DNA from 2 places in the Paenibacillus sp. LC231 genome. Region 2 is predicted to be linked to the other one. Evidence: predicted binding sites of a transcription regulator. Region 2 holds the regulator's gene; the other holds the start of a gene.

Region 1 (4,852 bases), on a different contig from region 2:
AAACGTGAATGCCGATATTGAATCAAGGGACTTGTATAATTATCCGATAATCGTTGCAGAGCAGTTGAAAAGCCTTGGCGCAGTACCGCTGTGGGAAGGCTCTCGCGTCAGGGGAGTTTTGCTTGTGGGATATCGCAAGGAAAACGTGCTGGATTCAAGGTCCTTTGAGTCGTTTCAGGAAGGAATAGGAACGGAATTTGGTGCTTTTTATGCCAAGGAGGTATCACAGCCTTGATTCAGATGACGGATGAGCATTTAAGCGAATTGCTTAGAAGCATGTATCAGAATAGCATGGAGGCCATTTTTTTTATCGACGAAAAGGGCAGCGTGGTGGCTATGAATCCGGCTGCGGAGAACATCCTTGACATTGATGTGATTGAGAGGATGCAGTCCGGTGCGGATGGTTCCTTCTGCCAAACCTGCAAAGGCTATACCGATGAACAGGATCTCATAACCTGCTCCACATGCTATTTGGACTATCCGGATGGAGAGTTTTCATCGTTCCAGGTCTATCTTAAGACGCGCGGCGAAGGCATCGTTCCCTATGCGGCCAGTTACCATATCATCGATGAAGCCCGCGGCATCCGGGTGATGATGCTCCTTGACCTGACGAAGCAGCAGAAAACACAGGAAATGCTGCAGCGGACGAATATGCTGAAATATGTCATCAAGGCACAGGAGGACGAGCGTAAGCGGATATCCCGCGAACTCCATGATAGCGTGGCTCAAGAGCTGCTCAGCTCACTGGTCGACCTGCGTGTCGTTAAATATATGGATGTAGGCGAGGATGTGCTCAAGAAGCTGCATCAGACCGAGGTGTCTTTAACCAGGCTTCTGGATGACATCCGGCATTTATCCGTTGAACTCAGACCTGCTTCATTGGATGATTTGGGGCTTGAGGCTGCATTCCGCTCCCATTTTAAATGGATCGGGAAGAATTACGGAGTGCTTGTTGAGTTCTCTGCGGAGTTAGCGGCAGCCCGCTACGGCAGCGAGATTGAAACGGTTGTGTACCGGGTATGTCAGGAAGCGGTGCTGAATGCCATGAAATATTCAGGAACGGACGAGGTGCATGTACGATTATGCGAAGTGAATGGCTACCTTCAGCTAACCGTTCGTGACCGTGGAGTTGGGTTTAATATGGTCATTGATGAAGCCAAGGGAACCGGATTGGGGCTGTACGGGATGCGGGAACGCGCGGAGCTCGTCGGGGGTCAGTTTATTTTGCTGTCCGCTCCCGGTGAGGGTACGACGGTTCAGCTCAACGTTCCGCTTACGAATGGTGACGACAAGCCGGAGGTGATGGTTACGTGAAAATTGTGATTGCGGATGATCATGCCGTGGTCCGCAGCGGATTTTCCATGATTCTGAATTACCAGGAAGACATGGAGGTTGTCGCGACGGCGGCAGACGGTATGGAGGCTTACACCATGGTGGCGAAGCATCGGCCGAATGTGCTGTTGATGGATTTAAGCATGCCCCCCGGCGAAAGCGGGCTGATTGCGACCGGCAAGATCAGCAGCGAATTTCCGGAAACGAAAATTCTGATTCTAACCATGTATGATGATGACGATTACCTGTTTCATGTTTTAAAAAACGGGGCTTCAGGTTATGTGCTCAAAAATGCGCCGGATGATGAATTAATCTCCGCCATCCGCATGGTGCATAAGGGAGGGACCTATATTCATCCCCAGATGGCGACCTCCCTGGTTCGGGAGTTTATTAAGAAAGATAGTGAGAGCGCGGAGCAGGATCCGTTTAACAGCCTGTCCAAAAGGGAGATTGAGATCCTGCCTCTAATCGCCAAGGGCTATGGCAATAAGGAGATTGCGGAAAAACTGTTCGTATCGGTCAAGACGGTGGAGGCTCACAAGGCCAAAATTATGGAAAAGCTGAATTTGAAAAGCCGCCCGGAGTTAGTGGAATATGCGCTGAAGAAAAAATTGCTGGATTTTTAGTCTTACCTATACAACAGGGCGCAATAAAGGGTCATTGCTTAAAGGAATAGGGAAGTTCCCCGGAGAGATTCAGGGAACTTCCCTATTAGCATTGTGAATGGGTGCACGTACAATAGGAGCTGGGGATCAATATGCCATTCATTACGCTTTAGAAAAGGTGATGGAAATGATCAAAAAGGTGCAGCTTCCGCTGCAAACAATGAATCTGGTGCTTGGCTTTATGGTATGGGTCATCATCTCCGCGCTCTTGCCGTTTATTCGCGAGGATATCTCCATTACGGCCGACCGCCTCGCTATTCTGACGGCTATTCCGGTGGTGCTGGGTTCGGTCCTCCGGATTCCGCTTGGCTATTATGCCAATGTGGTGGGAGCACGAATTGTTTTTATCGCCAGCTTTATCCTGCTGCTGTTTCCGGTCTATTTTATCAGCTCGGCTACCTCCTTTACGCATTTGGTAATCGGCGGCTTGTTCCTTGGGATCGGGGGGGCCGTGTTCTCGGTCGGCGTGACCTCACTGCCTAAATATTATGCGAAAGAGAAGCTCGGACTCGTAAATGGGATATACGGGATGGGCAACATCGGCACCGCCATTACCACGTTTGCTGCACCGGTCATCGCGACTCAGATCGGATGGTCCAAAACCGTCCAGCTGTATTTGGTTCTGCTGCTGATCTTTGCCGTGCTAAATGTAATCTTAGGCGACCGTAAAGAAATTAAAGTAAAAACACCGATTATGGAACAGATCAAGGGTGTATATAAAAATGAAAAATTGTGGTTTTTCTCTCTTTTTTATTTTATTACATTCGGTTCGTTCGTAGCTTTTACGGTGTACTTGCCGAACTTTCTGGTTACCCATTTCGAGCTTGCGAAGGTGGATGCCGGGATGCGGACGGCAGGGTTCATTTTGGTAGCAACAATATTACGTCCTGTAGGCGGCTGGCTTGCAGATAAGTTTAAACCTTTGTTCTTGTTAATGGGCGTATTCATAGGGCTCACGGCTGCGGCCATCCTGTTGGCATTCTCTCCGTCCATTGGCTTGTATACGGCCGGCTGCTTAACCATTGCCGTTGGTGCCGGACTTGGAAACGGGGTTATTTTTAAACTCGTGCCCCTTTATTTCAACAAGCAGGCCGGCATTGTGAACGGTATCGTGTCCATGATGGGCGGTCTTGGCGGATTCTTCCCGCCGCTGATGCTTTCCTTTATCCATTCGGCGACAGGGCAGTATTCCATTGGATTCATGGCTTTATCGCAGGTAGCGCTTGCCAGTTTCGTTATTGTGGTATGGATGTACTATCAGGACAAACTCTCCGTACAATCCGAGGTGTTTAACTCCACCGGCCAGGGGATATTGGTCACGGATCGAAGCGGAAAGATCAATGCCGTCAATCCGGCATTCACGAAGTTAACCGGATATTCGGAGGAGGAAGTACTTGGCAAGAATCCGAGCGTGTTGAAATCCGGAAGACAAACACCGGCGTTTTATCAGGCGATGTGGTCTGAAATCATGGAACACGGAAGCTGGCAGGGGGAGATTTGGAACCGCAGGAAGAACGGGGAAGAGTACTTGGAGCTGCTAACGATTAACGCGGTAAAGGACGAATCAGGTGACATCGTTCAGTATGTGGGCACCTTCAGCGATATTACTTATCATCCGCCTGGCCGTTGTTCGAATGGCTGAAGATATGGATCGTACCGGGTATGAGTCTATGGATTGGAGAGGGAGAGACACATGAAAAAGACGAGGTTTGTCATACCCCGGGAGCATGGTGGCTGGGCTATGGTCAGCGTACCCTATATCATAGGAATGGCGGCCGCCAAGCCGGTGCTTCTGCACCTTCCGCTATTTTTGGCGTGGTTAGGTTTATATATGGCATCCTATCCGTTTCTGCAATCCTTAAAGAAAACATCCCAACGTAAAACATGGTTATCCTGGGGGATCGTTTATGCCCTTATCGCTATTGCGTTTCTCATTCCGGTGCTTGTCTTCAAACCGATGATGCTCTGGTTTGCACCTGTGCTGCTCATCCTGATCATGGTGAATGTTTGGCATGTCCTTCAGAAATCGGAGCGTGCGCTGTTAAATGATATTTGCGCGATTCTGCTGTTCTGTACCGGAGGTGCCGCTGCTTATATGCTGGGAGGCGGTGGTTTCGATCCGATCCTTGCCGCCGTCATTGGGTATAATTTCCTTTATTTTACGGGGACCGTGTTCTTTGTCAAATCGGTCTTCCGTGAACGCAAAAACAGACGCTGGACCGTATACGCAAAATTATATCATGCTGTGATGTTGGTTCTGCCGATTTTCTTCGGGAATCCATGGATGTGTCTGCCATTCCTATTTCCGTTCATTAAGACGTTACTGTATTCCGGAAAAATAATGAAACCGATGAAGGTCGGAATCATCGAGATTGTAGGTTCCGTCCAGTTTTTATTGCTGTCCATGATTTTGATGTAGTCTGCCGTTTTCATAAAAATCGATTCCATCGTCCATTCTGTTATAATAAGTGAAGGTATACAGAAGGGAACGATGTTAATGACATATACAGCGCAGCAGGTGGCCGAATGGATGGTGGAGGAAATCCGGTTTACGGGTAATTTGTATCAGACGGAGGCCATCCGCTATGTACGCGAGAACTTCGGGGAAGAATTTGTTTTCGTGAACGAAAACGGAAACGCCTCGCTGTCCAAAGACGTGAAGAAGGCATTCCGCAAACTGCATGGCGGACGGATTGCTTGGGATCGCGACGGATTCATGTGGGCGTGGACGTAGTTTTGTTGAGCAAAAAAATAATAAGGACAGAGAGACCGGCTTAAGCGCCATCCTCCCTTTCATAATGAGAACAGCTGCCTTGAAACCAGGGCAGCTGTTTTTCATCATGAATTATTTAATT
Region 2 (4,852 bases):
ATTTGCTGCCGTCGATTTATCAAAGCGTGAAGCAGGAACAGAAGGTTATGGTGAGCACGCATACGATCAACCTTCAAGAACAGCTGCGTGACCGGGATATTCCCCTGCTCACCCAGGTTGTTCCTTTTCCTTTTAAAGCGGCTATTTTCAAGGGAAGAGGCCATTATTTGTGTTTGAGAAAATTTGAACATAAAATAAATAGAAGAGATTTTCATACCCCGAAGGAAGATGTGATCACCGCGGCGCAGATGCTGGTCTGGCTGACCCAGACGGAGAACGGGGATGATGAGGAGCTGAACCTTGGCGGTCGCGGAGGGGATTTCTGGGAGACCATTTCCAGTGATTCGGATTCCTGCCTGGGCCGTGCCTGCCCATGGTTCCGCAAATGTTATTATCACAGGGCCAAACATGAAGCGGGCATCGCGGATGTTGTCATTACGAACCATTCGAAGCTGTTCACCGACGTGAAAGCGAATCACCAGCTGCTTCCTAGTTATGACCGTCTCGTCATCGATGAAGCGCATCATCTGGAGGACGTCGCCGGCAAGCACCTTGGCTTGCAGATGAAATATTTTTCGGTTGTCCACACGTTGACCCGTATGTACAAAGACAGCCGCAGCGGTCAGCTTCCGGCTCTTCGCCAGCTGCTGCAAGCGTCATCCCATGAGAAGGCTGCCGAGTGGTCTTCCGTCATCGACCGGATTTATCCGGATCTGATCACCGTCAAAGAGAATTGGGACCGGCTCAGCGATCAATTGTTCGGACTGCTTCCGGAGCGCGGAGACGCGACTCCGGGGGATGCCGGTCAATTCTCGCTTCGCTTATCGCCTCTGAAGAAGCCGAAGGATTGGAATTCGCTGGCCGAGCTGGAGCATCAAATTCATCTGACGCTGGGCGATGTCGTTCGCAAGGGTGATAAGCTGATTGCCGAAATGAAGGAAGATCTGGACGACTACAGCGCGGACAGTCTGTTAACAGACCTATCGGGTCTGTTTAAGGACCTGGCGGCACACCGCGAGGACCTGAGGACCTTCATGTCGCTGAACGATGAGGGTACGGTATACTGGATGGAGGCGAACGGCAACTTCCGCGGCAAATCGCTGCAGCTTTATGCGGTGCCCGTCGATGTCAGCACCCACTTAAAGGAATTGTTTTTTGACAAAAAACAAAGCGTGATCCTGACATCGGCGACCTTGTCGGTGGACAAATCGTTTCAGTTCATGATCGAGAATTTGGGTCTTCAGGAAGCGGCAGATAACGGCAACCTGAACACGGTCCTGCTGCCGTCCCCGTTTAATTACAGGGAGCAGGCTCTCCTTGTTGTGCCGCGCGATTTTCCGAGCGTGAAGGGCTCGGTCGGGGATGCACTCTTTGTGAATACACTTGTGCAATCATTGGCTGATACGGCCATCGCAACGCATGGTCGCATGCTTGTCCTGTTCACCTCGTACCGCATGCTGCGTCAGGTGCATGAGCCCTTGAAGGAGGCGCTGGGATCCAGCGATATTACGGTACTGGGACAAGGGATGGACGGAACCAGCCGTACCAAGTTAATCCGGAGATTCCAGGATAGCAGCGCTTCGGTTCTGCTGGGCACCAGCTCCTTCTGGGAAGGAGTAGATATACCCGGTGAGGCGCTCACCTGCCTCGCCATCGTACGGCTGCCGTTCCAACCGCCGAATCACCCTCTGGTCGAAGCCAAGAGCGAGCTTCTGCAGCAGCAGAAGAAGAACCCGTTTATGAAGCTTTCGGTTCCGCAAGCGGTCATTCGCTTCAAACAGGGATTTGGCCGACTGGTACGGACCGCGCAGGATAAGGGGATTGTCATCGTCTACGATACTCGGGTCATTGAATCCTATTACGGGAAGTATTTCTTATATTCCTTGCCTGGACCGAAGATGGAGCACATGCCGACAGAGGGGATCGTTCCCCGAATTTCGGAATGGCTGCAGGAAGAGGCAGGCATAGAGAACCAAGCTGAATAAAGTGAAACCATGAACGAGCACAAACAAATGTAGTTATTAACCTATTATTAGGGGGAGCATGCATGAAATCGGAAAAAATTTCGGAAGCCGTGGTCCGCAGATTACCTGTATACTTGCGCTATTTGAATGAGCTTCAGAAAAGGGAGGTCTCCACGGTTTCCTCCCAGGAACTGGGGCAGAAACTGGACCTCAATCCTGCTCAAATTCGTAAGGACCTAGCGTATTTCGGTGATTTTGGACGGAAAGGGATCGGATATGACGTATCTTATCTGATCGAGAAAATTCGCCAGATTCTAAAGCTGGACCAGAAGATCAATGTCGCATTGATTGGGGCCGGTAATCTTGGACATGCATTATCGAATTACAATGCATTTCTGAAGGACAATATGAAGATTGTGGCGGTTTTCGATTCGTATTCTCCCAAAGTTGGTATGAAAATTAACAATTTGGTCGTACAGCCGATGGAGGAGCTGGAGAAGACGGTTCATGAGTACGGCATTCGTATCGGGATTATCACCGTTCCGGATTTTGAGGCGCAGAATGTAGCGAATCAACTTATCGCGGCAGGCATCGAGGCTATCCTGAATTTTGCACCGACCATCCTGAAAGCTCCAGCCCATATCCGGATTCATACGGCAGATTTTACTACGGATTTGCAGAGTTTGGCCTATTATTTGGATAACGGCAAGGAGGATGCAGCACATGACGACAACGAAGTGGATGATTAAAAACGGAACGTTTGCAGTACTAGAGGAAGGCAGATCCGTGTTACGCGGATATATGGTCGTTGAGAACGACCGGATCACCTACCTGGGTGAAGAAGAGCCGACTGTCCAAGAGGGAACAGAAATCATCGACGGAACCCAACTGTTTTTCCTGCCTGGATTGGTGAACACGCACGGACATGCGGCCATGTCGCTTCTTCGCGGGTATGGCGACGATCTGGCACTACAGGTATGGCTTCAGGAAAAAATGTGGCCGATGGAAGCCAGATTCACGGCCGACGATGTATACTGGGGAACCTCACTCTCCGTGCTGGAGATGATCAAAGGCGGAACCACGACATTTGTGGATATGTATGATCATATGGATCAGGTTGCAAAGGTAGTGGAGGACTCAGGCATGCGCGGCGTTCTGACACGCGGTGTCATCGGATTATGTCCGCCTGAGGTGCAGCAGCAGAAGCTGGATGAGGCGGTTGCATTCGCGAAATACTGGCATGGTCAGGCTGACGGTAGGATTACGACGATGATCTCACCGCATGCACCCTATACGTGCCCGCCGGATTTCATCGAAAAATTCGTGCAAGCATCACATGATTTGAATTTGCCTTTGCATACGCATATGTCCGAAACGGAAACGGAAGTAGCTCAAAATGTAAATGACTACGGACTTCGCCCTGTTGCCCATCTAGAGAAGCTTGGCATGTTCTCCCGTCCAACGCTGCTTGCGCATGCCGTCCATCTAACCGATGAAGAAATCGAAATTCTGGCCAAACATCAAGTTATGGTTTCGCATAATCCAGGCAGCAATTTGAAGCTTGCCAGCGGCATCGCTCGCGTGCCTGCACTGCTGAAAGCCGGGGTCACCGTGTCTTTGGGTACTGATGGACCTGCCAGCAATAATAATCTGGATATGTTTGAAGAGATGCGGCTGGCCGCACTGATCCATAAAGGAGTAAGCGGGGATCCAACCGCAATTCCAGCATCCGAAGCGCTTCGGATGGGTACAGAATATGGAGCCAAGTCAGCCTTCCTTACGGATATTGGTACGCTTGCGGTAGGTATGAAGGCAGATATGATCGCACTGAACACGGATCAGGCGCACTTCCTTCCGAAGACGGATTACATTTCTCATGCTATCTACTCCGCCAGTGCGAAGGATGTTGAGCATGTATGGGTTGACGGCAAGCAGGTAGTGAAGAATGGCGCGAGTCTTACTCTCGATGAGGAACGTATCCGCCGGGAAGCGCAGCGTGCCTTTGAGCGTCTTACAACCCTCTAGGGAATAATCAAGGGGAGCGAGGAAGACGGATTTGAAGAAAAAAACGAAGTGGATATTGCTGAGTGTATCCGGCGTGCTGCTGTTACTGCTTGGTTTACAGCTCTATTATTCATATGTGATGAAAGATGCTTGGAATGAAGAAAGAATGGCAATTGCTGCCGCCAAACAACATGGCCAATTGGTTACGTCCGGGAAGACCTATAAATCGGTGTGGGGCGAGGACAATAACTACTGGGTGATAAGCGGGAAGGATCAGGACAATCAAGACCGTATGGTATGGGTGAAATTTACGGATGACAACGTACCTGTTGCAGGTGCCGAGGCTGTCCAATCCGTTTTGCTGAATACGGGGTTGTCTGAAGACCAGATGCGGGATCAGATTTATAACGAATTGCCTGGCGTAGAAATTAAGCGGCTGCTGCCTGGAATGTATGAGGGCGAGTATGCTTGGCAGCTGCAGTATGAACACAACGGTCAGCGCGGTTATCGGTTTTATCGTTTTCAAGACGGTAACACCATCGGTAATGACATTATTCTTCCAAATCAATAAATAAGAAGGAGAGAGGGGCCCTTTAATATTCGCGGGTTCCTCTCTTATTTCTCTATAATTGTAAGCGTATTCAGAAATAATATGGAAAAACTGTTCTAAATATTTTCACAGACATGCATGAAAAAGTATATAAGATGTGATATACTCATACTTGTACAAAATGAGCATATAAACTACATGCATCCCTATATATCGTTGTTATATGTATTATTGTGTTGCAGCATGATAGACAAAATTTCATACAGAAATGAAGGAGGAACTTCATGAAACTACGCATTGTACCTATCGTGCTGACTGTCGTGATCTCAGCATC

What was found. Region 2 encodes Rex, which represses fermentation and respiration genes when NADH is low (regulators of the CRP and FNR family bind a similar motif). Its sites were predicted from a motif close to TTGTGAAATATTTCACAA; they were not measured.
Region 1: a site for Rex is predicted at 2,050-2,067, ahead of AK95_RS30860 (nitrate/nitrite transporter). Genes of this name have one in related genera too.

Annotation. Positions count from the first base shown of each region.
Region 1 is NZ_JFOM01000056.1:95,823-100,674, forward strand. Features, by position in the region: gene AK95_RS30845 (GAF domain-containing protein) at 1-235, shown strand, start outside; gene AK95_RS30850 (sensor histidine kinase) at 232-1,314, shown strand; gene AK95_RS30855 (response regulator transcription factor) at 1,311-1,958, shown strand; gene AK95_RS30860 (nitrate/nitrite transporter) at 2,125-3,639, shown strand; gene AK95_RS30865 (YwiC-like family protein) at 3,691-4,416, shown strand; gene AK95_RS30870 (DUF6953 family protein) at 4,495-4,731, shown strand; gene AK95_RS30875 (glycoside hydrolase family 38 N-terminal domain-containing protein) at 4,843-4,852, opposite strand, start outside.
Region 2 is NZ_JFOM01000005.1:253,686-258,537, reverse strand. Features, by position in the region: gene dinG (ATP-dependent DNA helicase DinG) at 1-1,985, shown strand, start outside; gene AK95_RS02750 (redox-sensing transcriptional repressor Rex) at 2,048-2,713, shown strand; gene AK95_RS02745 (amidohydrolase) at 2,688-3,989, shown strand; gene AK95_RS02740 (cell wall elongation regulator TseB-like domain-containing protein) at 4,021-4,539, shown strand; gene AK95_RS02735 (hypothetical protein) at 4,803-4,852, shown strand, end outside.